DNA from 2 places in the Pseudoalteromonas sp. 68 DY56-GL68 genome. Region 2 is predicted to be linked to the other one. Evidence: riboswitches for the same ligand, from Rfam matches in the RefSeq annotation. Region 2 holds a riboswitch; the other holds the start of a gene.
What was found. A riboswitch is a leader RNA that binds a small molecule or an ion and turns the genes downstream of it on or off. The one in region 2 is predicted to bind lysine.
Positions count from the first base shown of each region.

Region 1 (12,022 bases), on a different contig from region 2:
CATAAACAAGTAGCTCACCACCTTCTAAGTTTTCGTGCGATACACCACATACACACACGTGATCAAAACCATCTTGATGAACACCTTCTGGCGCAGCAGGTGTGTCGCTGTCAATCGCAAGCATTCTGAATTGATGGATTTCAATATCGCGGTCATCGCTAATACCCGTCATATCGCGGAACTGATTAACGATTTGCTTCATGCCATCAGTGGCTAATAAGCTATCTTCTAAGTTCTCATAAGTACGCTCAACATTACCTTGAAAGGTATTGATTGAGTCGTCTTGTACGAATGCTTTTGTTGCTTGTAGTTTTAGTTCGCCATCAACAACTTTAATTACTGAATAACGACGCTTACGAAATTCACCATCTGCGTATGGATTAGCAGGAAGGTTAGCAAAAGAAGGCTTTACTGCGTCAATATGTGCTTGGCTTACAAAGCGAAGTTGTAAGAGGTTCTGGTTGTTTAATGTAGTCATAAAGATCTCGCCTTAAATGTTGAGAATATTGGCGAGGATTTTAATGCAATTGAAGGGAAAATATTGCGTTATTATGTAAACTCAATGCAGTTATTGATCAATTTTAAGATCGATAAAGTCAAAATAATGAAAATTTAATCTAAAATATAAAAAGCCCGCAAAAATGCGGGCTTTAAGTCAAAATACGCTATTTACTTATTAAACAGCTTGCTGAATGATTACTTCATCTGCCTTTTTCGTATACTGAGGCATACGGTGGAAGTTTAAGTAACGGTAAGTATCAGCTGCCGTTGCATTGATCTTAGCTGCGTACTCTTGGTACTCAGCAGGTGTAGGAAGTTTACCTAAGATTGCTGCTACTGCAGCAAGCTCTGCTGATGCTAAGAATACGTTTGCGCCAGTACCTAGACGGTTAGGGAAGTTACGCGTAGAGGTAGACACAACCGTTGCTTTATCAGCAACACGCGCTTGGTTACCCATACATAGTGAACACCCAGGAGTTTCGATACGTGCACCTACACGACCAAAGATACCGTAGTAACCTTCGTCAGTAAGTTGATCTTTATCCATCTTCGTTGGTGGTGCAACCCAAAGTTGAGTTGGGATACGACCACTGAAACCATCTAGTAGTTTACCTGCAGCACGGAAGTGACCGATGTTAGTCATACAAGAACCGATAAATACTTCATCGATCTTCTCGCCCGTAACGTCTGAAAGAAGGCGTGCATCATCAGGGTCATTTGGCGCACAAAGGATTGGCTCTTTGATGTCTGCAAGGTCGATTTCGATTACATGTTTGTACTCTGCGTCAGCATCCGCTTCCATAAGCTCAGGATTCGCTAACCACTCTTGCATTGCGGTGATACGACGCTCAATAGTACGAACATCGCCGTAACCTTCAGAGATCATCCACTTAAGCATTACAATGTTTGACTCTAGGTATTCAGCAATAGACTCTTTAGAAAGTTTAACTGTACAACCTGCCGCTGAACGCTCAGCTGATGCATCAGAAAGCTCGAAAGCTTGCTCAACAGTTAGGTGCTCAACACCTTCGATTTCTAGTACGCGACCAGAGAATTCGTTGATTTTGCCTTTCTTCTCAACTGTTAGAAGACCTTCTTTGATACCAAAGTAAGGGATAGCATGAACTAGGTCACGTAGTGTGATACCTGGCTGCATTTCACCTTTGAAACGAACTAAGATTGACTCAGGCATATCAAGAGGCATTACACCTGTTGCTGCTGCGAATGCTACCGCACCTGAACCCGCAGGGAATGAAATACCTAGAGGGAAACGAGTATGCGAGTCACCACCAGTACCTACTGTATCTGGTAATAACATACGGTTTAACCATGAGTGGATTACACCGTCACCTGGACGTAGTGATACACCGCCACGGTTCATGATGAAATCAGGAAGTGTGTGGTGAGTGTTTACGTCGATTGGTTTAGGGTAAGCTGATGTATGACAGAAAGACTGCATTGTTAAGTCTGCAGAGAAACCTAAACAAGCAAGATCTTTAAGTTCGTCACGCGTCATAGGACCTGTTGTATCTTGCGAACCAACAGTGGTCATTTTCGGCTCACAGTATTGACCAGGACGTACGCCAGGCATGTTACATGCTTTACCAACCATCTTCTGAGCTAATGTGAAGCCTTTACCAGAATCAGTTACAAGAGCAGGTTTGCGGAAGATATCTTCAGCTTCCATACCTAGTGATGCACGCGCTTTATCCGTTAAACCACGACCGATGATTAGTGGAATACGACCACCAGCACGCACTTCATCAAGAATTACGTCTGATTTTAAAGAGAAAGTAGAGATTACTTCATCAGTACCGTGACGCTTAACAACACCTTCGTATGGGAAGATATCGATTTGGTCGCCCATGTTTAGCTCGTCAACAGGAAGTTCGATTGGCAATGCACCAGAGTCTTCCATTGTGTTGAAGAAGATAGGCGCAATTTTACCGCCTAAACATACACCACCAACGCGTTTATTTGGTACGTGAGGAATATCATCACCCATGAACCAAAGTACAGAGTTAGTTGCAGATTTACGAGAAGAACCCGTACCAACTACATCACCAACGTATGCAAGAGGTAAACCTTTCGTTTTAAGCTCTTCTAGTTGTGAGATTGGACCAACTTCACCTGGTTTTTCAGGGTTGATACCATCACGTTCGTTCTTCAGCATTGCTAAAGCGTGTAGTGGAATATCAGGGCGAGACCATGCATCTGGTGCAGGAGAAAGGTCATCTGTATTTGTTTCGCCAGTTACTTTGAATACCGTAACTGAGATTTTTTCAGCAACAGCTGGCTTATTTACAAACCACTCTGCATTTGCCCAAGACTCGATTACTTGCTTAGCAAATTCGTTACCTGCTTTCGCTTTTTCTTCTACATCGTAGAAAGCATCGAACATTAATAATGTATTTGATAAACCTTTAACAACGATTGGTGCTAACGCTGCGTCATCTAAAAGATCAATCATAGGCGCGATGTTGTAACCACCTAACATAGTACCAAGTAGCTCAGCAGCTTTTTCTTTTGATACCAATGGAGAGCTCGCTTCACCTTTTGCAACTGCAGCTAAGAAACCTGCTTTGATGTAAGCTGCATCATCAACACCTGGTGGTACGCGGTTAACAAGAAGATCAAGAATAAACTCTTCTTCGCCTGCTGGTGGATTTTTAATTAGTTCAATAAGATCAGCCGTTTGCTGAGCATCTAATGGCGCTGGTACGATACCTAACGCGGCACGTTCTTCTACGTGTTTACGATATTCTTGTAGCACAATATTGCCCTCTTGGTGACGTGAAAGTACTCGGTAGTATTAAACTAAATACCAAATATATAACCCAGTACTTATAGTATTCTGACGATTGATTATAAAGCTTTTAAGTATAGATGAAAATCCATGCTGCGGTTAGGCACTTTATATTCACTATAAATAACATGAATAGTAGTTAAAAAAAAAGCTATTCAGATGAATATTTATTAAGTAAGAATCATTCTTATTTTAGGCATAAAAAAACCCAGCCATATGGCTGGGTTTCTCAAAACTTACAACTCACTATTAACGCATAACTTTTACACGTTGAGTTGACGTTAGTTGCGCTTCAACACGACGGTTTTCAGCGTGAGCTTCTAAAGTGTTTGCTTCATTCTTCAAACGCTCTTCACCATAGCCTTTTGTTGAAATACGATCTTCAGAGATGCCATCTTTGATTAATTCATCAGCAACATCATCAGCACGCTTTTTAGATAGAGTCATGTTGTACTCAGCATCACCTACTGCTGAAGCATGGCCTTCTAAAACAACCGTTGCGTCTGTATTTTCCTTCATGAAGGTAGCAACTTCAGCAATGTCATCAAAGTAGCGTTGTGGAACAGCCGCTGAGTCATGAGCAAAGCTAACTAGTAGGCTAATTGTTACTGGCTTCTCTTCATACAAAGTACAACCCGTTGCATCTACAGCGTCTGTCATCGGCGTGTTTGCACATTGGTCATCAGCATCAATTACACCATCGTTATCAGAATCTGAATCTGTTGGCTCTTGAACAACAACTGGAGCTGGCTCAACAGGTGCCGCTGGCTCGCTTGATTGACCGAATAAGTAACTTACACCAAACTTAGCATTTAAGTCTGACTCACTGAACTCTAAACCTCTGTAGTAAGATGTTTCAAAGTTAACTGATAGACCCTCAGTTACAAAGTGCTGGTAACCTAGACCAATATTCGCAAATGTACTTTTCTCGTACACATCAATTTCTTTAAGACCTAACACACCGTAGAATGGACCACCAGAAAAATGGTGCAGCATGTCGATGCCGTATCTATCCATGTCCATGTCGTACTTATCACCCGTGATTAGGTGTTCAGTATCAATATTTCCATCAGCGTACTCTAAACGAGCGCTCCAGTAATCTGAGAATCGGTAACCAATCTCAGCACCGAAACCTGTTGCATAACCAGTTCTCACGTTAGGTGAGTAATCTGTTGCAATCCAAGATGCATCGTAGTAGTCACCGAATACACCGATATAAAAACCTTCTTTCTCTGCAGCAAATGTTGATGCACTAGTTGCAGCTAATGCGATCGCCATAGTAAGTGATTTTAATTTCATTGTTTCCTTCCCATTTTCACAATTAAAATTTTCAGCTAAGTCATCCCAGCCCATTTTATAAGCAGAATACTCTTCGATTTGTTAACCTATACTTAATAGGTAACAGGTTATACTACTAACTCAAATCATAGTTTGATTCAGGTCATTAGAAACTATAGGTGATAATATAAAACTTACCTAATACTATAGTTAAATCGTCGTTCAAATTAACAATTCGTTATTATTGTTAATTAACAACGACTATAAATTAACTAAAAAATAGACTTAATAACTAGGTGCGTTAACTTATATATAAAAAGTGTTCAGTCATATTTCTTAGCATAGGTGTTAAATATTACACTTAGGCACAGTAGCTAACAATCAGCCTTTTCTGGAATTTTTTAAGTTCCACAAAAAGTTTGATAATTCGCATCATCTTCCTTAGGAGGCTCGTACCAATGTGTATTTTCAGCTTTATAAATATAAGGATTTGATATCACTTTCAAAAATGCTTCCAGTGAAGCGCTTTTTCCAGAGTTCTCATATTCACCTATAATCATTTCGATATTATGGTTGCGTGGAATGACTGCAGGATTAACAGCACGCATCGTTTTATAACTTTGAGTAGATGTTCTTAAAAACCATTTTTTATACCATTCTTTTATATTGGCAGGTATGGTTACCGGAGACTGTAATGACTCAGTCAAAAGATTAAATGTGTTGGTATAATCCAATTTATGTTGCTTCATTAACGTCAACAATTCAGAAACAAGTATATGATCATCTCCTTCTAGGCTTTCTAAGCCCAGCTTTTTTTGCCACATAAAATTAAAGGCGTCATTGAACCGAGTTGAAAAACTATTTATAACCGTCGAAAGGTCTGTAAGCGCTTGTTTTTCGTCTTTAAATAAAAGTAATAGACTTTCAGCTAGGCGCGCACAATTCCAATTAGCAATCGTCGGCTGATTGCCAAATGCATAGCGCCCTTGGTGATCAATTGAGCTAAACACAGTATCAAAATCAAAGTTGTTCATCATAGCGCAAGGACCATAATCAATGGTTTCACCACTTATCAAGGTGTTATCAGTATTCATAACACCGTGTATAAAACCGACTCGCATCCAACTTACTATCAACTCAATTTGCTTGTCTTGCACAGCTGTTAAAAAGTCGATATGGCGCTGTTCTCCAGTGCTATTAATTTCAGGAAAATGACAACAGATAGCGTAATCGACAAGCTTTTTTAACCCTTCTATATCACCCTGTGTTGCTAAGTATTGAAATGAACCAACACGGATGTGGCTTTTAGCTAAACGCGTGACGACCGCACCAGGTCGAGGAGGATTTCGATATACCGTTTCACCAGTAGTCACCACAGCTAAACAGCGCGTAGTCGCGATACCTAGCGCATGAAGCGCCTCACTCATAATGTACTCACGCACTGCAGGGCCAATGGCACAGCGACCATCACCACCGCGCGAAAACACTGTTGCTCCTGCGCCTTTTAATTGCACATCCCACAATGTGCCATCTTTATCTGTAATAGCGCCAAGCAAATGCGCCCTGCCATCACCAAGACGCGGTGAAAAATGACCAAATTGATGACCTGAGTAACCAAGTGCAACCGGTGCCACGGCGTTCTCTATCGCTGAACCAGATAGCAATTTAGCTAAAAATTCGCTGTCGTGATTAATCGCAAAATTATCAGCGAGCTTGTCATTAAACAGCAGTAATTGCGGCTTAGCAACGGCGCTAGGCATATCTTCAATAGCGAGCAGTTCACTAATATCTGTGTATCGAGTTTGCAGTTTCATAACTGTCCTTAACGTGTGGCTACACCTACGCGGTTATCACCTACCCCATAGGCCACAAGCTGACTGAGTGCTTGCAGGCTATAGCCACTTTGCTGTTGTAATTCATTGAAGAAGTCTTGCGCTGCTTGTAACGATTTTTTAGTTTGTAAGCCCCCGTCTATCAACTCGTGGGCACGCAAGTAGGTTTCTACATCGCGAGAAAGTAAAAAGGTATCTTTACCAAGCGCTCGCAAAGCGTAAGGGCCAGTATTCCCTCCTAAACGCGCACCATGTTTTTTAAGATAGGCCCACAAGCCAATAATATTGTCAGTTGGCCAATCCGCAATAAATTGGCTAAAGCTGCCATGTTTCTCAGCAACTTCGTGGATCATGTACGCATTTTCAGGAATCGTTTGTACTTTTTTAAAATTACGAACAATTCGCTCGTCACTGGCTTTTTGCTCAAGCATATCCGGTGGCATCATCAACAACTTTTCTACACTGAAATCCCAAAACACGTCGCGAAAACCTGCCCACTTGTTATTGATAACAGACCAATAAAAGCCACTTTGAAAAACTTTACGTGTGAACTCTTCTAACCATAAATCGTCATGCATTTTGGCAATATCAGTATCATCGAGCGGGTTTGATAACAGTGCCTGCAGCATGTCTTCGCTGCCCTTTCGAAATACGGCTCGTTGATAAATATCGTTAAATTTTTCCATCATTTTTCCAATTTATTTGGTTAACGCTAAGTGTACGTAAAAACACGCTTATACGTAACCATGTTGCAAAATCGGTCACTAAAAACAAATCCTTCGCCTTGACACCTAGATGGCTAAAATGCTTTAATCGCCGAATATACCCTATTTAACTATGTTGGCTTTAACCTTTAAAGCGAGCATAAAGGGCTGGAAGAGGTGCGTTATTCAGGTAGCGTATGGGAAGAGCACAGACTCTGTTGATCATACGTGAGGGGAATTAACGCCGAGAAGTAACACCGTTTGTGAGGTGCTTATTTCGGGCGACTGGGCTGAATCCCAGCGACTGTCACCAACAATAGCAAAGTGCTATTGATTAGTTTGGTGGAGAGCTTCTGGTCTTAGTATAATAAGGCCGTCGCGTCTTTATTATTTTAAGCCCATTCGCTCTTCGAATTATACCTTGTTCGAACGACGACATGCGGCTCCATTCAAATGTTCCCGCATAAACTCTTCGAATACCTTATAAGTTCGTGAGAGATGATCAACAATTTTGATTTAAACGACTATCCATTATGGACAGCGCTTGTAACGCCATTTTCTGAATCTGGCGAGGTCGATTACACGGCCCTTGAACAACTAGTAGCTGAGCAGCAAGATGCAAATAACGGCATTTTATTGCTTGGCAGTACCGGTGAAGGACTGGCGCTTTCACTTAAAGAGCAACAAGCCATTGTTGAACATGTTTGCCAATTAGCACCGAGAGTACCACTCATGGTTGCTGTGGGCGGTATGAACCTTAAGCAACAAATTGCTTGGGTTGAATACTGCAATCAACTACCTATTCATGGCTATCTATTGGGCTCACCTCTGTATGCAAAGCCTGGGGTTGTTGGCCAAACACATTGGTTTGAAAGCCTACTTAACGCAAGTCATCACCCTTGTATGTTGTATAACGTACCAGGAAGAAGTGCAGTTGAGATTGCACCGCAGGTGATCAAAAACCTTGCTGAGCACAAAAACCTTTGGGCTTTAAAAGAAGCCAGTGGCGACATTAGTAAATTTGAAGGTTTTAGAACGGCATCACCAACACTGGCCATTTTCAGTGGCGATGATGCACTTATGCCGTATTTTGCTCAAGCTGGTGCAAAAGGTTTAGTGTCGGTTGCCGCGAATGCTTGGCCGAGTCAAACCCATGAGTTTGTTAAACGCAGTTTAAGTGGTCAATACCCAAATCTATTCACCGATTGGTCGCAAGCAATCCAAAGTTTATTCGCTGTGGCAAACCCAATCCCCGTAAAAGTACTGATGCACCTGCAAGGTAAAATAAATACCCCGCATTTACGTCCGCCGCTTACGCATTTAGAGCTTGAGCAAACAGACAGCATCACCCACGCAAACAACACAATTTTATCTTGGAACTAAAAACAGGTTTTATCATGAGCTGGTTAGAATTATTAAACAACTTAGAATCAGGCGCAGTTCGCGCAGCAACACAAGACGAGAACGGCAACTGGCACGCCAATGTAGAAGTTAAACAAGGCATTTTAGAAGCTTTCAAAAATGGCACAAATACTGAGTTCCCAGGTGGTTTTGTTGATAAGCACAACTTGGCACCACAAGGCTTTGCAGCCGATGCAGGCGTGCGTATGGTACCAGGTGGTAGCAGTGTTCGTCGGGGTGCACACGTTGCTAAAGGCACCATTATCATGCCACCAGCGTATGTAAATATTGGTGCATTCATCGACGAAGGCACGATGGTCGACAGCCACGCACTAGTAGGGTCATGTGCACAAGTAGGTAAAAATGTTCACCTAAGTGCAGCAGTACAATTAGGTGGTGTACTTGAGCCAATTGGTGCCAGCCCAGTGGTTATTGAAGATGATGCATTCATCGGTGCAGGCTGCGTTATTGTTGAAGGTGTGGTTGTGAAAAAAGGGGCTGTGCTTGCGCCGGGTGTGCGCTTATCTGCAACTATTCCCGTCTACGATTGCGTTAACGAGCGCCAGCTAGACAAAGGTGAAGCAATCCCAGAAAACGCGATTGTGATCCCAGGTTCTCGCCCTGCTTCAAATGCATGGGCTCGCGAGCAAGGCCTAAGCATGTCTTGTGCATTGATCGTGAAATACCGTGACGAACAAAGTGATGCATCATTATTGTTAGAAGAGGTTTTACGTTAATGAGCTTTTTGAGCATGCCCATCAAGCAAGCGGTTGAACACGTTTCAACACATCTTGATACGCCATTTTTTATCTATGATTTAGATAAATTAACTACACATTTAAAGCAACTAACTGCGCAAACCGATGTGAAACTTTGGTATGCCGTTAAGGCCAACCCACTGTCTCGCATTATTCAGTGTTTAGACGGCGCAGGGTTTAACTTTGATGTTGCAAGTAAAGGTGAACTTGAGCAAGTACTTGCTCAAGGCATCGATAGCGAGCGCGTGCTCAACACAGGGCCTGCAAAGAGCCCTAAACAAATTTCACATTTTATTGCTCGCGGCGTACGTACCTTCGTGGCCGAGAGCATTAACCAAGTTCGCTGGTTAAACGAACAAGCAACAAAAGCAAATTGTCAGCTGCAAGTTCTATTGCGTGTTCAACTTCGTTGGCCAGACAGCGAAAAGAACCCGCTTGGCGGCGATAGCCTCACTCCTTTTGGTTTAGGCTGTGATGAGTGGCAAGCACTCACTGCAAATGATTACCCAGCTCTTAGCTTTGATGGTCTGCATATTTTCCAATGGGGCAATATGCTGAGCACTGACAAACTCGCCGAGCTATGGCGCGCGATGATTGCGCCATTACAACAGCTAGCAAGCTCATTAAATATTAACCTTAATATTCTCGATTTAGGGGGTGGTTTAGGCATTCCTTATACCCAATATGCTAACCGACTTGATTGGTCTGCACTTATCGAGACCTTGGCGAGCATTAAAGCAGATGCTGGTGTCAAAGAGTTTTGGATGGAACTTGGTCGCTATGCTGTAGGTGAGTGCGGCCATTACGCAACACCGGTTGTTGAGCGCAAAGAGAATTACAATCAACAGCAGGTCATTTTATCAGGCGGTATTAACCATTTACTTCGCCCTGCTGTAACAAGCCAAGATTTCCCTGCGGCGTTACTACGCGAATCAACGGCTGAACCTAAGGCAATGACTTTATACGGCCCGCTTTGCACCGCCCTTGATTGCTTGGGTGAACACCAATTAGCAAGCGATTTAAATGAACAAGACTGGTTGGTATTCAGCCAATGTGGGGCATATGGCTTTACCGAAAGTATGCCGTACTTTTTATGCCACGAATTAGCGGCTGAATACATCCTTGAACAAGGCAATATTGAGTGCATTCGTAGCGCTGAAGATGCCAGCTATTATTTGAGGTAATCGCCATGAGTAAAGAATTCATTAGCCAAGAGAATATTGTGGTTGGCGAGATTGCCAACGGCCTACCACTGACAATCCCTGTGTATCGCTTAAAAGGCGATGGCACAGGCCCAAACGTGTATATACAAGCCAATATGCACGGTGCTGAGGTGCAAGGTAATGCAGTAATTTATCAATTGCTAGAGCAGCTAAAATCACTCAAGCTGCATGGCGATATTACTCTAGTGCCTTATGCCAACCCAATTGCTTGTAACCAAAAGTCAGGTGAGTTTACGCTAGGTCGCTTCGATCCAATTACGGGCACCAACTGGAACCGCATGTACCGCTTTAACAAAGCCTTACCATCACAAATTGCTGAACAGCACAAAGACAGTGATGATGCGACCCTTAAAGCGGCGTTTAAAGAAGCACTGGTTGCTGATATCGACAGCCAACTAACAGGCCCTGATTACAGCCTAACAACCGGTAAACGTATTGCCCTTAACTTACAAAAGCTTGCCCATCAGGCTGATATTGTTTTAGACCTTCACACTGGGCCTATCTCAAGTCAGCACTTATATTGCCCTGAATACGCCAAAGACAGCGCGCGCTACTTCAACATAGAGCATGTGTTATTGATTCCGAATGATTTTGATGGCGCGATGGATGAAGCGAGTTTCTGTCCATGGTGGTCGTTATCTGAAGAGCTTGGCAAACAAGGCCGTGAATTCGCTGTCCAAGTCGAAGCATTCACCGTTGAGCTAGGTAGTCAAGAAAAAATCGATTTAAGTGCAGCTCTTGAAGATGCAAATAGCATTTTAAGTTACCTCAACCACAAAGAGGTATTAGTTGATGCAGCGTATCAACCCAAAGCGATGACACGTTATGCCTGTATGCTTAAAGATTATATTGCTTACTACGCTCCCATGGGCGGCATGGTGGAGTACCTAGCGCCACTGGGTGGCCATATTAAAGCAGGTGAACCTATAGCCCATATTTTAAGAATGGAGCGCTACCTATCAGAACAACCATTACAAACACTCAGTTTTGATAAAGATGCAATAGCCATTTTACATTTTGCTTCAGCAAGCGTGAATCAAGGCACCGAATTATATAAGTTTTTTACCAACGTATTTGAGCTATAAGCTCACCCCTTCTCATTGCGTGAGAGTCACGGCTTAGGCCGTAACAGCAGAGTCCCAAGTTTCGCTTGGGGCTCTATTTACCTAAAAATTTAACAATTCAGTACAAGTTCACGGTTACTTATGTAAAAATCGTTATACTTATCTTAACTTCACCTCTATTCAATAAGGAAATCGCAATGGGATGGCGCACGTGGCTAGCTGTCGCTAGTTTATTCTCTGTACCTGTTATGGCGCAGACAGAAGAAACAAAAACCAATGAACAAGATGACGCGCTCGAATTAGTAAAACAATGTATTTTAAATGAAGCGATTGGCGGTGACGGTAAACAAACACTCGAAGAGCTTCGCAAAAAATGCTCTGATTTAGATGAAAGTAAAAAACTTACAGCACTTGATAAACGAAAAGCACGCGAAGAAGTAAGTAAAAAAAACCGC
Region 1 is NZ_JAOCZL010000022.1:354,120-366,141, forward strand. It holds gene NYF15_RS18805 (2OG-Fe dioxygenase family protein) at 1-478, opposite strand, end outside; gene acnB (bifunctional aconitate hydratase 2/2-methylisocitrate dehydratase) at 677-3,274, opposite strand; gene NYF15_RS18815 (OmpA family protein) at 3,557-4,606, opposite strand; gene NYF15_RS18820 (YdiU family protein) at 4,987-6,399, opposite strand; gene NYF15_RS18825 (DNA-3-methyladenine glycosylase I) at 6,408-7,103, opposite strand; lysine riboswitch at 7,286-7,482, shown strand; gene dapA (4-hydroxy-tetrahydrodipicolinate synthase) at 7,620-8,504, shown strand; gene NYF15_RS18835 (2,3,4,5-tetrahydropyridine-2,6-dicarboxylate N-succinyltransferase) at 8,519-9,259, shown strand; gene NYF15_RS18840 (PLP-dependent decarboxylase) at 9,259-10,464, shown strand; gene NYF15_RS18845 (succinylglutamate desuccinylase/aspartoacylase family protein) at 10,470-11,588, shown strand; gene NYF15_RS18850 (phospholipase A) at 11,816-12,022, shown strand, end outside.
Region 1: linked by a shared signal. The riboswitch ahead of dapA (4-hydroxy-tetrahydrodipicolinate synthase) and the one ahead of lysC (lysine-sensitive aspartokinase 3) in region 2 are both predicted to bind lysine.

Region 2 (12,022 bases):
TTCGGCCAACCAAAAAATTTCTCTTGGCGTCCGAACATTAAATCAGTTTGTGATGAGTCACTGGCAAGTTGAATGCGCGCTGAGGCACGTTCAAAGTCGTGGTCGCCATTATCAATTGAGCCATCACTTTGCGAGTTTGAATATTCACCTTCAAACCCTAACCGCCAATCGGGCATACTTTCAAGCTTTTGGCTGTGGGCAGCATGAATGCTTAATAAGTTAAAGTCATTTGTGCCAGTGCCAAGTGAAACACTACCAGTGCTTGTAATAGGACGCCAGCCAAATGAAACTGTACCAACGGAGCTGTTCATGCCATACAGTGCGTTATCAGCACCTGTTAAAATGGCAGGGCCAGTAAGCATTTGTGGCGCAATAGGAATTTCAGCGAAGTAGTGGCCCGATTGTGGGTCGAATAAGGTACTACTGCCAACACGAAAGCCGGTATTTTCGAAAATACCTCCACGAATGGTTACATCAGCTTGTGCTTCAGCCATATTACGTGACTGCAAATCTACACGCGGGTCATATTCTAGATTTGATACAGGCGCATCAAAAGTGCCGACAGGCTCCTTATTTGCGGTTGCTGAGACTTCAACGGTGATTTGTTCAATATTGTTTGCGTCTTCTGCTAGCACTGAGCAAGTGACGAATAAAGCGGGAAGTGTAAGCTGTACTGCGCGTACCATCTAAAACTCTCTTGAATGTATTTGATTTACCTAGGGCAGTGAACACTATAGGGGCTCACTGCAAAATTGCGGCTATTGTATCTGAATCACTCAGTTATACCACTCCAACCAGATTTCAATAGGTAATAAAAAAACCATGCTGGGGGTCACTTCAGGGCGCGATCAACTAAAATGGCGTTTAGTTTTAGTAAACTTATTTTGTATTTCTGTGATTTGATTTTTGGTCTTTCTTGCGGGGAAAGTGTTTTCTAAAAAGATAGGGCGCTGCTAAACAATAAGCGCCACCCCCTAAGTAAAAAAGGAGATTAAATACATATGAAAAGGGGGTCGTCGAGAAAAAATAAATGTCAGAGTCGGTTCGGTAATCTGTAGGAGTCAAAATATAACCTTCATAGATGAATCTTATAGCAAGAGTTATTAAGGTAACTCCCGTGACCCATAAAAATAATGTAAAGGCGATTTGATTCAGTAGTACTCTAGTATCACTGATATCAGCATACTTTACTTTTAACTTTCTTTTATTTTTTAACCGCGTCATATTTACCAAAGAAAGTGATGATGAGTGCAATAAAAATGCCTATAAAACCAATGATCGAAAAAGCTAGGCTATATTCAGTTTTAATATTAAAAATATTAAGTAAGCTAGTTATTAACAATAAAGAAATACCAACGATTTTTAAAATCGTCTGTGTTTTATTTAAGCAAAACCATGCTTGACAAGAGGGACATTGATTTTCAATAAAGAGGCTGTCTTTGTTAACCTTTTTTATATCTTTAGTCGCTATTATAGTTTTACAGTTTGGGCAAGTTAATTTCATTTTATTCCTTTTTGGGTCTTTCTCTAAGACCCCTAATTCCATTTAGAGTTACTTTCAGCATCATAGCAAACTTTAATCATCACAAACAAAAAAGCTCACAATTTGCGAGCTTTTAAACGATGTGTGTTAACACTCTACTGCTGAGGTTTAGGTGGGAAGTTACTTAGAATATTAGCAACTGTCTCTTTAATTATCTCAGTGCGTTTTTCAGGTGTTTGGTTTTTTTGCAAACGACCTTCTTTTGCACCACGCCAAACTAGTTGGTTAGAAGCGCGGTCCACTACGTCTAAAATCAGTGTGCCTACTTCATACTCACGAGTAGTTGTTTGCGTGTTGTAACCCATACCCCAATAGTTCCAACGTGCGCCGTAACCGACATTAAAGGTATCAACGTCGATTTTTTTATCAACTGATGCATGGTAGTTAATAAGTACATCTGCTTGTGCCATATCAACAAGTTTCATACCGTTTTTTTCAAGCTCAGCATTAACGGCTTCACGTACACGTTTTTCCATTAACGGGCTAATTTGGTAGTTTGCAACATTCTTAGTTAGGCTCGCGTTAGGAACCCAAGAGAAAGTTTGATAGTTGCTAAAGTCTGCTGATTTGTCGTAATCCCAATCAGGGGTTTTGGCACAAGCCGCTAAAAGTAATACAGCCGTGGCGATTAATAAGTTTTTCATACTGTTTGCTCCTTGGCAAAATTTCCACTACTTATTTGATAACATAACACAAAAATAATTCAACTGAATGATTATTTATTTACTATGGCACATTTCAAAAAAAGTACTGTAATTGATTGTAAATACAGTCATCCATGACATGTTGTATTAAGTACTGTGTTCTACTTCGATCCAGTCTTTTTCGTCTACCCAGTTTTGCGCGCCATCTTTTACTGTACGAATAGGTACAATGTAGTCGCAACTTACTTGTGGTTTAACAGAAGCAAAAATAGGCACAAAACCAAAGCTCAGAGCCGTTTCGATAATTGCTTTTTGGTTTTGTGGGTCGATATCTGCCGCTTCATCAATATAAATAGGAATACGATACAGGTTTTGTTCTTGATCACTTAATAGATAGCGAATGAATAGCATGCCGCATAATAGTTTAATAGTGATACGTGTACCGTTAGAACCTGCTGAATCGATTTTTTCGAAGTGCTCAGTGTCACCAGCACGATTCACCACTTCAAAACGAATATCGAATAAGTCGGTCAGTGTTAAACCGGCTTTTTCTGAAGCAAGCTTAATTAAATGATCTTTTGCTTCGTTTACCGCAGATTCGCTATAAGGCTCTTGGCTTAATAAATCGAGGGTATCGCCTTGCTCAAACTGATTTGAGGTACTGATAATGGTATCAATACTATCAACCAGCATCTTGCGCGGAATAACATTAATTTTGAATGCTTGAAGGTTAGAGATTCGGTGCTGGCTAATTCCTTTATTAAAGCTATTCATTTCGCGGCGTAGGCGGTCTAAGTCTTCGCGCAAGCCTTTAATGGTGGCGGCGACTTCGGTTAACGCAACGCGGCCTTGACGCTCAACGGCATCACGCTCGTTATCAATGTTATGAAACGCGCTAATCAGCTTTTCGTATTTAGTAAACTCATCGTTTTCGTTATCAAATTTAGTAATACCCGCATTGTAAATATGCATGTAGGTGTTACGTACGTTGATATCAAAGTTTCGTAGCTCTTGGCAGTCTTTGTTAAAGTGATGGATGAGATCGCTTAAGTTATCAAAATCAATACTGATTTCAATCATGTATGGAGTCACTTTGCCAGAGTAAAAATCAAGCGTGTGATCAATACGTTCAGATTTAACTTGACGTAAACGGTCAGCTTGGCGCGCAAGCAAATCTTTTTTCGATTTGATAATTGAACGACGGTCGCTAATTGAGCCACTGTTCTTTTGAATGTCTTGCAGGTAGTCGTCAACTTGTTCGCGCTCTGCATTTAACTGCTCTTTTAGCAAAGTTTGCGCATCCACAGATTGCTGCATCACTTCAAATTGTTCAAAGCGTTTTAAGGCTTCTTCAGAGGCCATTAGTTCATCATATAAGGCATCTTTTTCTTTTTGCTTTTCGGCGACATTAGCAGCCACTTCGCGCTGTTGTTTAAACTCTTTTAATGAATTTTCAAGTGCAGCGAGTTGCGCGGTTAGTTGCTCTTTATTTTCGCCCGTTTGCATTTGCACAGGACTTAGTTTTTTCAGTTTAATGCTTGCGCCAGGAAGAGTCAGTACTCCGCCTTTCACGTTTGCTGATAACAGCTCTAAAAACTCACCAAAGGCATCTTCGTCTGTGATATCAACATCACCATTGCTGGTGGTGGCAAATGATAAGATATCAGGGTTTAGAATACGCGAAATTTCTTCCACTTCTTTTAAAGACAAATCTTCCCGCATACGGGTGAATAAATTGAACTCGAGGTTCTTCAGCTGTAGTTTTAAGCTCTTAATTTGCTTTTGTGTTTCGCTAATACGGTAATCTAGCGTGTGCAAGCTTTGACCTTGAGCACTGCTTAACGAATGCGATAGCGATTCATAATCTTGCTTAAGCTGCGTAAGGCTTACTTTTAAAGTGGCCTTGTTAACTAGTTCAAACTCAGATTTAAGCGCTCGATAGTCTAAAAACCATTGTTCAATTTGAGTTTGTTTACGCTCAATATCACGCGATTGCTGAATATACAGCTGTTGCTTTTGGTCAAACTCATGCTTTTCGTGCTCGATATCTTCAAGGGCAATATTTAGCTCAGTGAGTTGCTCTTGTTGATAAGTCTCAAAGTCAATCAGTGCTTGGTCAATTTTTGGCGCATAGGCAGCAAGCTTGCCTTTTAAAACCGTTTGGTTTTCAAGCATTGATTCAAGGGCGGCGATTGGCTCTTGCATTGACTCAAGGGCTTTCAATTCACGTTTAGCGCGATTCACTTTATCGAATGAACGTCGCCACACTTCATAAAAGTCGACCCGTGAGTTTGACATATGACGCTCAAATACTCGTAGCATAAAGCGTTTAACATCACTGGCACCTAACTTATGCAAGTTAAGGATACGGCGAAAAATTTCTTTATAAATCGCTGAATCTTGCACGTTATTAAGCGGGATCATCTTTAAGTTGATATCGCCATCAAACGGGGTTGCGCCGCCAGTGAGTAGGGCGTTTAGCTCTTGCGCTTTTAATTCAATTGGATTGAAACCTTGCTCTTTTAAGTGATTAAAAAGCTTGGTGAATTTTACAATGGTTTTGCCTTGGGTGTAGTGCTCAAGGTCTAATTTACCTTGATAGCAAAAAAACTGATGCGCGTAACCTGCAATTTTACCAAGGCCAGCAACACCAATCACCACTGGGCCGTTTGGTAAATCGGCTTCGAGTAAAATATAGGATTGATCTGACGAAAAGTAGAATTTTCGGGTTTCGTCTAAATCGTGGCCATCCCATTCTGTTAAACGTAAATCATTGATCAGTGGAAATTGCAGGGCATTAATTACCGAGCTTTTACCGGTATTATTGGGTGCACAAATTGAACTGCTTTTATCCAGAGGGATCACGCATTTTGCATAGCCAGCGGTATTTAAAAGTGCAAGTTTGCTGAGTCCGTAAAGGCTTTGGCTTTGCATTATTCGTCCTCTCCTAGGTAGGTTTCTTCGTTTACTTCCATTAATGCATCGATATAACGATAAATGGATGCTTGCAGCATAAAGCCGTTTTCTACTTCGCGAGCAAGGCCTAAACGCACCATGCGAAGGTACACGTCTTTGCGTAAATCTGAGCCTGAAAAGATTTCTAATTGATCAAACAAGTGCTTGTTGATTTGCACTAAGGTTTGCATCAGTTCAAGGTCGTTTACTTCGTCAAACAAGGCACGCATTGGATCTTTACCGGTATTGGCATAGTGCTCAATCAAGATGTAGATAGTCAGTGCGATGGCACGCGAAATTTTCCCCATATTTGGGGTACTTTCGTCACTGCCAAAATAGTAAAAGCCACGGCTATCATGTTGTAGATCATGGCCAAGGGCGTTAAATAACGCGCGATAAGCATCAATGTGTTGATCAAGCTCTTGCCACATCAGCGTGTCTTGTTCGCTAATGTGGTAGCCTGATGTGAGCTTTTTATTAATAGCTTGCAGATGCGTCAAATCATCTAAGTTAATATCTGTCATGGTTATTGCTCTGTTGCTTTTTTATCGTCAGCAATCGATGAGTTAAATGGGTAAAGAGAGAAGTGTTGCTGGGCAATTTTTATTTTTACTTTCTCTTGGCTTTGGCTAATTTCAAGGTCGCCATCGCTAATTAATTTTTGATACAAGAACAGCATTTCGTCAGCTTCTAAGTCTGGGTAGCTTTCATCTAAGAAACTAAGCAGCGGCTGAGCATTTTTGCTGGCTTTTTTAAAGCGTTTTCTAAATTGTGTTTTAACGTCGTTGTAATCAGGAATATGCGGGCTTTGATAGGCGGGCACATCATCATGTTCAGGAAGCTGATATTCATCGTGCTCAAAGTCAACTAAGCCTGCCATATAGGCCACGATATGACGTTGTTGCCCGAGTGAAAAACGCTGTGCGTCTGAGACAAAGTTAGGCTGTACAGCACTTAACATGTTATCGACGCCATTTTTACGCACTAAACCAAGCACTTTGGCCGCTTGGCGAGTAATTAGGTTGTTGCGGCGCAATTCTTCACGCAGTGGCATCAACATATCGGCGCTTTTGCGTAAACTTTCACGGCCAACTAAATGCATTTCTAAAATACGGGTACGTAATTGCTCAAGCATCCGCTTGTCTTGATATGACTTACCAAGACGGTCAATTTGCTCGATTTGCGCGCTAATTTGCGCTTCGATGGTGTTAAAGCACGCGTGGAAGTCACCACGAATATCAACCATTTCAAGCATAGGTTCAATGTATTCATCAAACGCTTCAATTACTGCTTGATAACGTTTTTGCAAAGATTGCACGGCGTTGTCTGCTTTCGCTTGCTCAACAATGTTTAATATCGCGTTTTCATTGTGGGCAAACAATTTCATTATTTTGCGTACCCGATCATCCATAATACGGCTAAAGCGACGGAGCTCGTCGTAATCTTCAATTTCACCCGCTTTGGCAAGGCGGTTGCCTAGGCGCGCTAAGTCATCAACTAATACGCTGATTTCTTGGGCAAGACCTAGGTGCTCTTCTTGTAGTAAGAAAGTCGCAAAATCAGCGATAGCACGGTTGATTTCTAATTGTGACGACTTCGCAAGAGGAATAATGATATCTTGATTCAATAAACGATTTGTTTCTTTATAAATACGTTCATTTGACCAGCTTGGCTGTTTTTGTTTTATCGCATTTTGTACGTCTTTTAAGCTGAAATCAGCCATCTTAAAACGTTTAAATAATAGTTCTAACACCCCCCAATGCTCTGTAAGGGTATTTAATAACTTTTTAGCTGGGATCATATGGCTCCAGTAAATCAAAATTTTGGTGTTAGCGTTTAGTAGTAATTTATCTAATTGAGAATAGTTTTATGACTTAGATACTGCTAGAATCCGCGCCGAAACACTCGAATTACAATTTTTACATTATTATAAAGGTTGTTCAAACACCATGGTAACCCCACTTATCCTAACCCTGATAGCGGTGGCATTTTTGCTTATCGTTATAGAGGATATTATCCATGTAAACAAGGCCAAAACGACGCTTTTTTTTGGTACTTTATGCTGGATTATCTTGTTTATCTCTCCAATTCATGGGCAAACCCCAGAAACTATCCAACATCAACTTGATCATAATATTTTAGAAATAGCGACGTTGTGGTTATTTCTTATGGCTGCAATGACCTTTGTCGCTTATTTAAACTCGAAAGGGTTTATTCAAAATATTGTGCATAAAATTATGCCAAATCAAATCAGTGAACGGAAGCTGATGTTTTTGATTGGTGGTTTTGCGTTTTTATTTTCATCGATTTCAGACAATATAACCGCAACTTTGATCTCGCTTGCGGTGGTAATGTCACTGAAGTTAGACCCTAAAAAATTAATAAAATACGCAACCTTAATTGTATTTAGTGTGAACTCGGGTGGGGTATCGCTTATTACAGGTGATGTAACGACCTTAATGATTTTCCTCGATGAAAAAGTCACTATTGGTAACTTGTTATTACTTATTGTGCCTTCGCTTGCAAGCGTTGCGTTACTGGCTGTGATGTTATCAGCAGGAATGTCGGGTAATGTGGTATTTGAAAAGCAAATGGCTCGTCGTATTGAAAAAACCGACATTACCATTGCGGTTATCTTTTTCTCGACCATTATTGCCACCTTAACTTTGAGCGTATTTTATAGTGTGCCACCGCTATTAACCTTTTTATTTGGTTTATCGCTGATGTTTTTGGTTGCGCAATTCTTGATGCGCAAAAAAGACGTAAACAAAAAAATCATCGATTATATTCGTGAGATTGAATACGACACACTGTTGTTCTTCGTTGGGGTATTACTGTTAGTTGGTGCACTGAAAGAAGTGGGTGTGTTATCTCAATTTACACATTTATATGAGCTTATGGCTCCTGAGTATGCGAACTACTTAATGGGCTTGTTGTCGGCTGCGGTTGATAACGTGCCACTAACAGCTGCATTACTTAAAGCTGACATTATTATGAGCCCTCAGCAGTGGTTGTCATTTACCTATGCGACAGGAGTTGGTGGTTCAATGCTCATTATTGGCTCTGCCGCGGGTATTATTGCGATGAGTAAAGTCAAAGCATTAACGTTTATGAGTTACTTAAAAATGTCGCTGTATTTATTAATAGCCTACACAGCGGGTTATTATGGCTCACACCTAGCGGGAAGTTTTATTTAACACTTGACAGCTAGACGTCTAAACGATAACTTTCAAAGCCTGCTTTTAACAGCAGGCTTTGTTATTTTAACCAAGTGTTAACTTAACATTCAGAAGAGGTGCGATACTTAGGTAATTAATGTGAGGTGACGAACGCCAATGACCATTAATGAGGGAAGTACTCGCCGAGAAAAATAGCTGGACGTCACGGTTATTTTTCGGTTTATGAGGCTGAATCCTCAAAACTGTCACCAAACTAGGTGGAGAGCTTCTGGCATGGACTACTCTTTATTTTCAAAGCACCCCCTTGCCGAGTTCTTCTTGAATTACTGTGGATAGTTTTCCACAAAAGGAGACGACATGAATACCCAATTAGCCGCCAACACAAAATCAGATTACGTTGTTGCAAAATTTGGTGGCACCAGTGTAGCTAATTTTGATGCTATGAGTCGCTGTGCGGAAATTGTATGCGCAGATAACCAAGTACGTATTGTTGCTGTGAGTGCCAGTGCGGGCGTTACTAACCATTTAGTTGCATTGTGTAAACGTGATTTGAGCGCTGCTGAGCGCGATGAACACATCACGGGTGTTATTGCTATTCAAGAGAGTATTTTAGCTGAGCTATCGCTTGATGCCGATTTAGCTCATGGCTTTAATGAGACTTTAAGAGCATTTCAGGTGCTTGCTACTGAAGGGGTTAAATCAGCGGCAGAGCAAGACGAGCTGCTAAGTTTTGGTGAGCGCTTATCATCGTATTTATTTACGCAAGTGTTGCGTGGCCAGGGTTTAGATGCGGTGCGATTTGATGTGCGTAAAGTATTAAAAACAGATAGCCAATTCGCTAAAGCCACACCAAACATTGCTGCAACAGCTGCTGCTGCAAAAAAACATTTAGTGCCATTGTTAGCTGAGCAAGTTGTAGTAACACAAGGGTTTATTGGCAGTGATGAATATAACCAAACAACGACTTTAGGCCGTGGCGGCTCAGATTACAGTGCGGCATTACTAGCAGAAGCAATCAACGCAAAGAGTGTGCATATTTGGACGGATGTGGTGGGTATTTTCAGTACTGATCCGCGTTTATGTGTAAAAGCTACACCTATTGCAAGGCTAAGCTTTGATGAAGCTGCTGAAATGGCTACCTTTGGGGCAAAAGTGCTTCACCCTGCTACTATTTTACCGGCAAGCCGTAGTCATATTAGTGTGTTTGTTGGTTCGAGCCGTGAGCCACAATTAGGCGGCACATGGATTGAAAAAGAAAAGTCAGAGCAGCCAGGTATTCGAGCGGTCACACAGCGTAAAAATCAAATTCTTTTAACGGTTAAAAGCCCAGAAATGCTCCTTGCGAGCGGTTTCTTAGCGCGTGTATTTACTATCTTAAGTGAATTTAATATTTCAGTTGATTTGGTCACTACCTCAGAGATCAGTGTGGCAATCACGTTAGATAACGCACCGAATGCATCACGTCCTGAGCTGGATCAAGCCTGTTTAGATAAGCTTTCTGAGTTTTGTCATGTGTCGGTTGAAAACAACTTAACACTGGTGGCTCTAATTGGCTCTGAGATTCAATTACGTCAGCAAGAGACCAACTTAATGCAAGTATTGAGTGATTTTAATATTCGTTTAATTTGTCATGGTGCAAGTAAACATAACCTGTGCTTTTTGGTGGAGCAGGGCGAGTCTGACCTTGTTGTTCAAGCTATTCATAGTCGATTATTAGAAAGCCAAGTCGCGGCATAGGTCGTTAAAGTTAATAAAAGAGCACTGCCAGTCAGTGCTTTTTTGTGCCACCACGCTTATGTCAAAATCATTCAGTGTGTTACTTGAGGCCGTGAGGTTATGTTTTTCGATTTCAGTAAACACATTTGGGCTCAAAAGTTTAGCGATAGGTTGCGATGTTGCTTTGGCAAGTGCTTCTTTCAGAGTCCAAATCCTAAAAAAGCATCCAGCTTGCTCATTTATATCGCAAAAGCCACTTATTAAATTAACTTCATTGTGATCGTAAAAATGTTTGGCGAGCTTCACAAAAGGGCGTGTTTTCGAACAGTGTTCTATATCAAAACCAAATTGATCTTGCTCAGGGTTTAGCGCTGCACCAATAAAACCACGGGAATGTGATAAGCAGGCCCAAATTGGTTCACTTACAGGAAAGTGAAGTTTCAATTTGTTGTCTACGTCATCAAATTGGCTCGAAATTGCGCAAAGTGGTGTATTTTTGAGTAAAGGAATGCTGCGTTTTAGTAAATACTTAAGTACTAAGCGCGTGGCAATATACTCTTGCTTAGCGGCTGGCATTTTGCGTTTTGTAAGTACACTGAGTTCGAATTCACTGAGTAACTTTTCAACGGGCAAGGTGCTGATATCGATACGTGAAGCATCCATAAGTACAACTTGTTTATCAGTTGAACTTAGCGCCGAATCAATTTTTAAGGTGTTAGAAAAATAGTGACTGCTCATGGTTTGTGGCTTTTACGAAACCCTACAATTAGATTTGTTTATTTTTACAGCAAATGCTCTTGTATGGGCACGAACAAACGCAAATTGTTTACGCAGTTGACTGTAATTATGGTTTAATGAGGAAAAATAATAACAGAAATGTAGATGTATGGCACAAGTTCGTGATGGCTTCCAAAGTCGTATTGGTTTTGTACTTGCCGCTTCTGGTGCGGCAGTAGGTTTAGGTAATATTTGGGGGTTCCCAACGCAGGCGGCAAACCATGGCGGCGGTGCATTTTTACTTGTTTATTTTATCGTTATTTTCTTGTTAGCACTTCCTGCTTTGTATACTGAGCTGTATTTAGGCCACCAAGCGCAGGCAAACCCAGTCAAAGCGCTATCAAGTGCATGGCAAGACACCGCACCCAAAGTGGGAGCCGCAGCCGGCTACATAGGCCTGTTTGGTGCTGTTGTGATGCTGAGCTTTTATTCAATCGTTGCAGGTTGGATGCTCGCGTACGCATTTGAGCCAATTGCCAACTTTTTTGGCCTGACTGAGTTAAGTCATTTTTTACATAGTGATTCAATGGCACGCAACTTTGTGTTTACGCCATTGATGCTTATTCTAACCGCAAGCATTATTTTAAAAGGGGTTAAATCAGGTATCGAAACCTGGTCACGCCGTTTAATGCCATTATTGTTAGTATTGCTAGTGGCTTTAATTGGCTACATAGGTACTCTTGATGGTGCAATGGATGGTTTTGCTGCTTATTTAGTGCCTGACTTTAGCCAAATTCTCGATGCGAACTTAATTATTGCAGCAATGGGGCAAGCGTTCTTTTCATTGTCACTAGGCGTCGGCTGTATGATGGTATACGGCTCATATTTAAAGCCTGATGCGAACTTACCAAAACTAACAGGCACCGTTGCATTACTTGACACGGGTGTGGCATTTTTAGCGGGTTTATTGATTATTCCGGCTATTTTTGTTGCCCAACATAACGGTGTAGAGGTATTTAGTGGCGGTAAATTGGTCGGTGAAGGGCAGTTAATTTTTGCGATTTTACCTGAGCTATTTAGCACTATGGGGCAAGTAGGCTTAGTGGTTGGTTTATTATTTTTTGTGTTGATGTCGATTGCATCGGTGACCTCAACCATTTCATCAACCGAAATTCCAGTCGCATTTTTAGTTGAAAACCACAGTATTGAGCGTAAACAAGCAACCTTATTTGTTACCTTAGTGGTGTTTATTGCTTCATCGCTGATCA
Region 2 is NZ_JAOCZL010000010.1:43,605-55,626, forward strand. It holds gene NYF15_RS06825 (TonB-dependent receptor plug domain-containing protein) at 1-686, opposite strand, end outside; gene NYF15_RS06830 (hypothetical protein) at 1,205-1,546, opposite strand; gene NYF15_RS06835 (DUF4136 domain-containing protein) at 1,639-2,187, opposite strand; gene NYF15_RS06840 (ATPase) at 2,335-5,121, opposite strand; gene NYF15_RS06845 (hypothetical protein) at 5,121-5,666, opposite strand; gene NYF15_RS06850 (hypothetical protein) at 5,669-6,943, opposite strand; gene nhaD (sodium:proton antiporter NhaD) at 7,092-8,339, shown strand; lysine riboswitch at 8,425-8,597, shown strand; gene lysC (lysine-sensitive aspartokinase 3) at 8,679-10,058, shown strand; gene NYF15_RS06865 (4'-phosphopantetheinyl transferase superfamily protein) at 10,035-10,775, opposite strand; gene NYF15_RS06870 (sodium-dependent transporter) at 10,924-12,022, shown strand, end outside.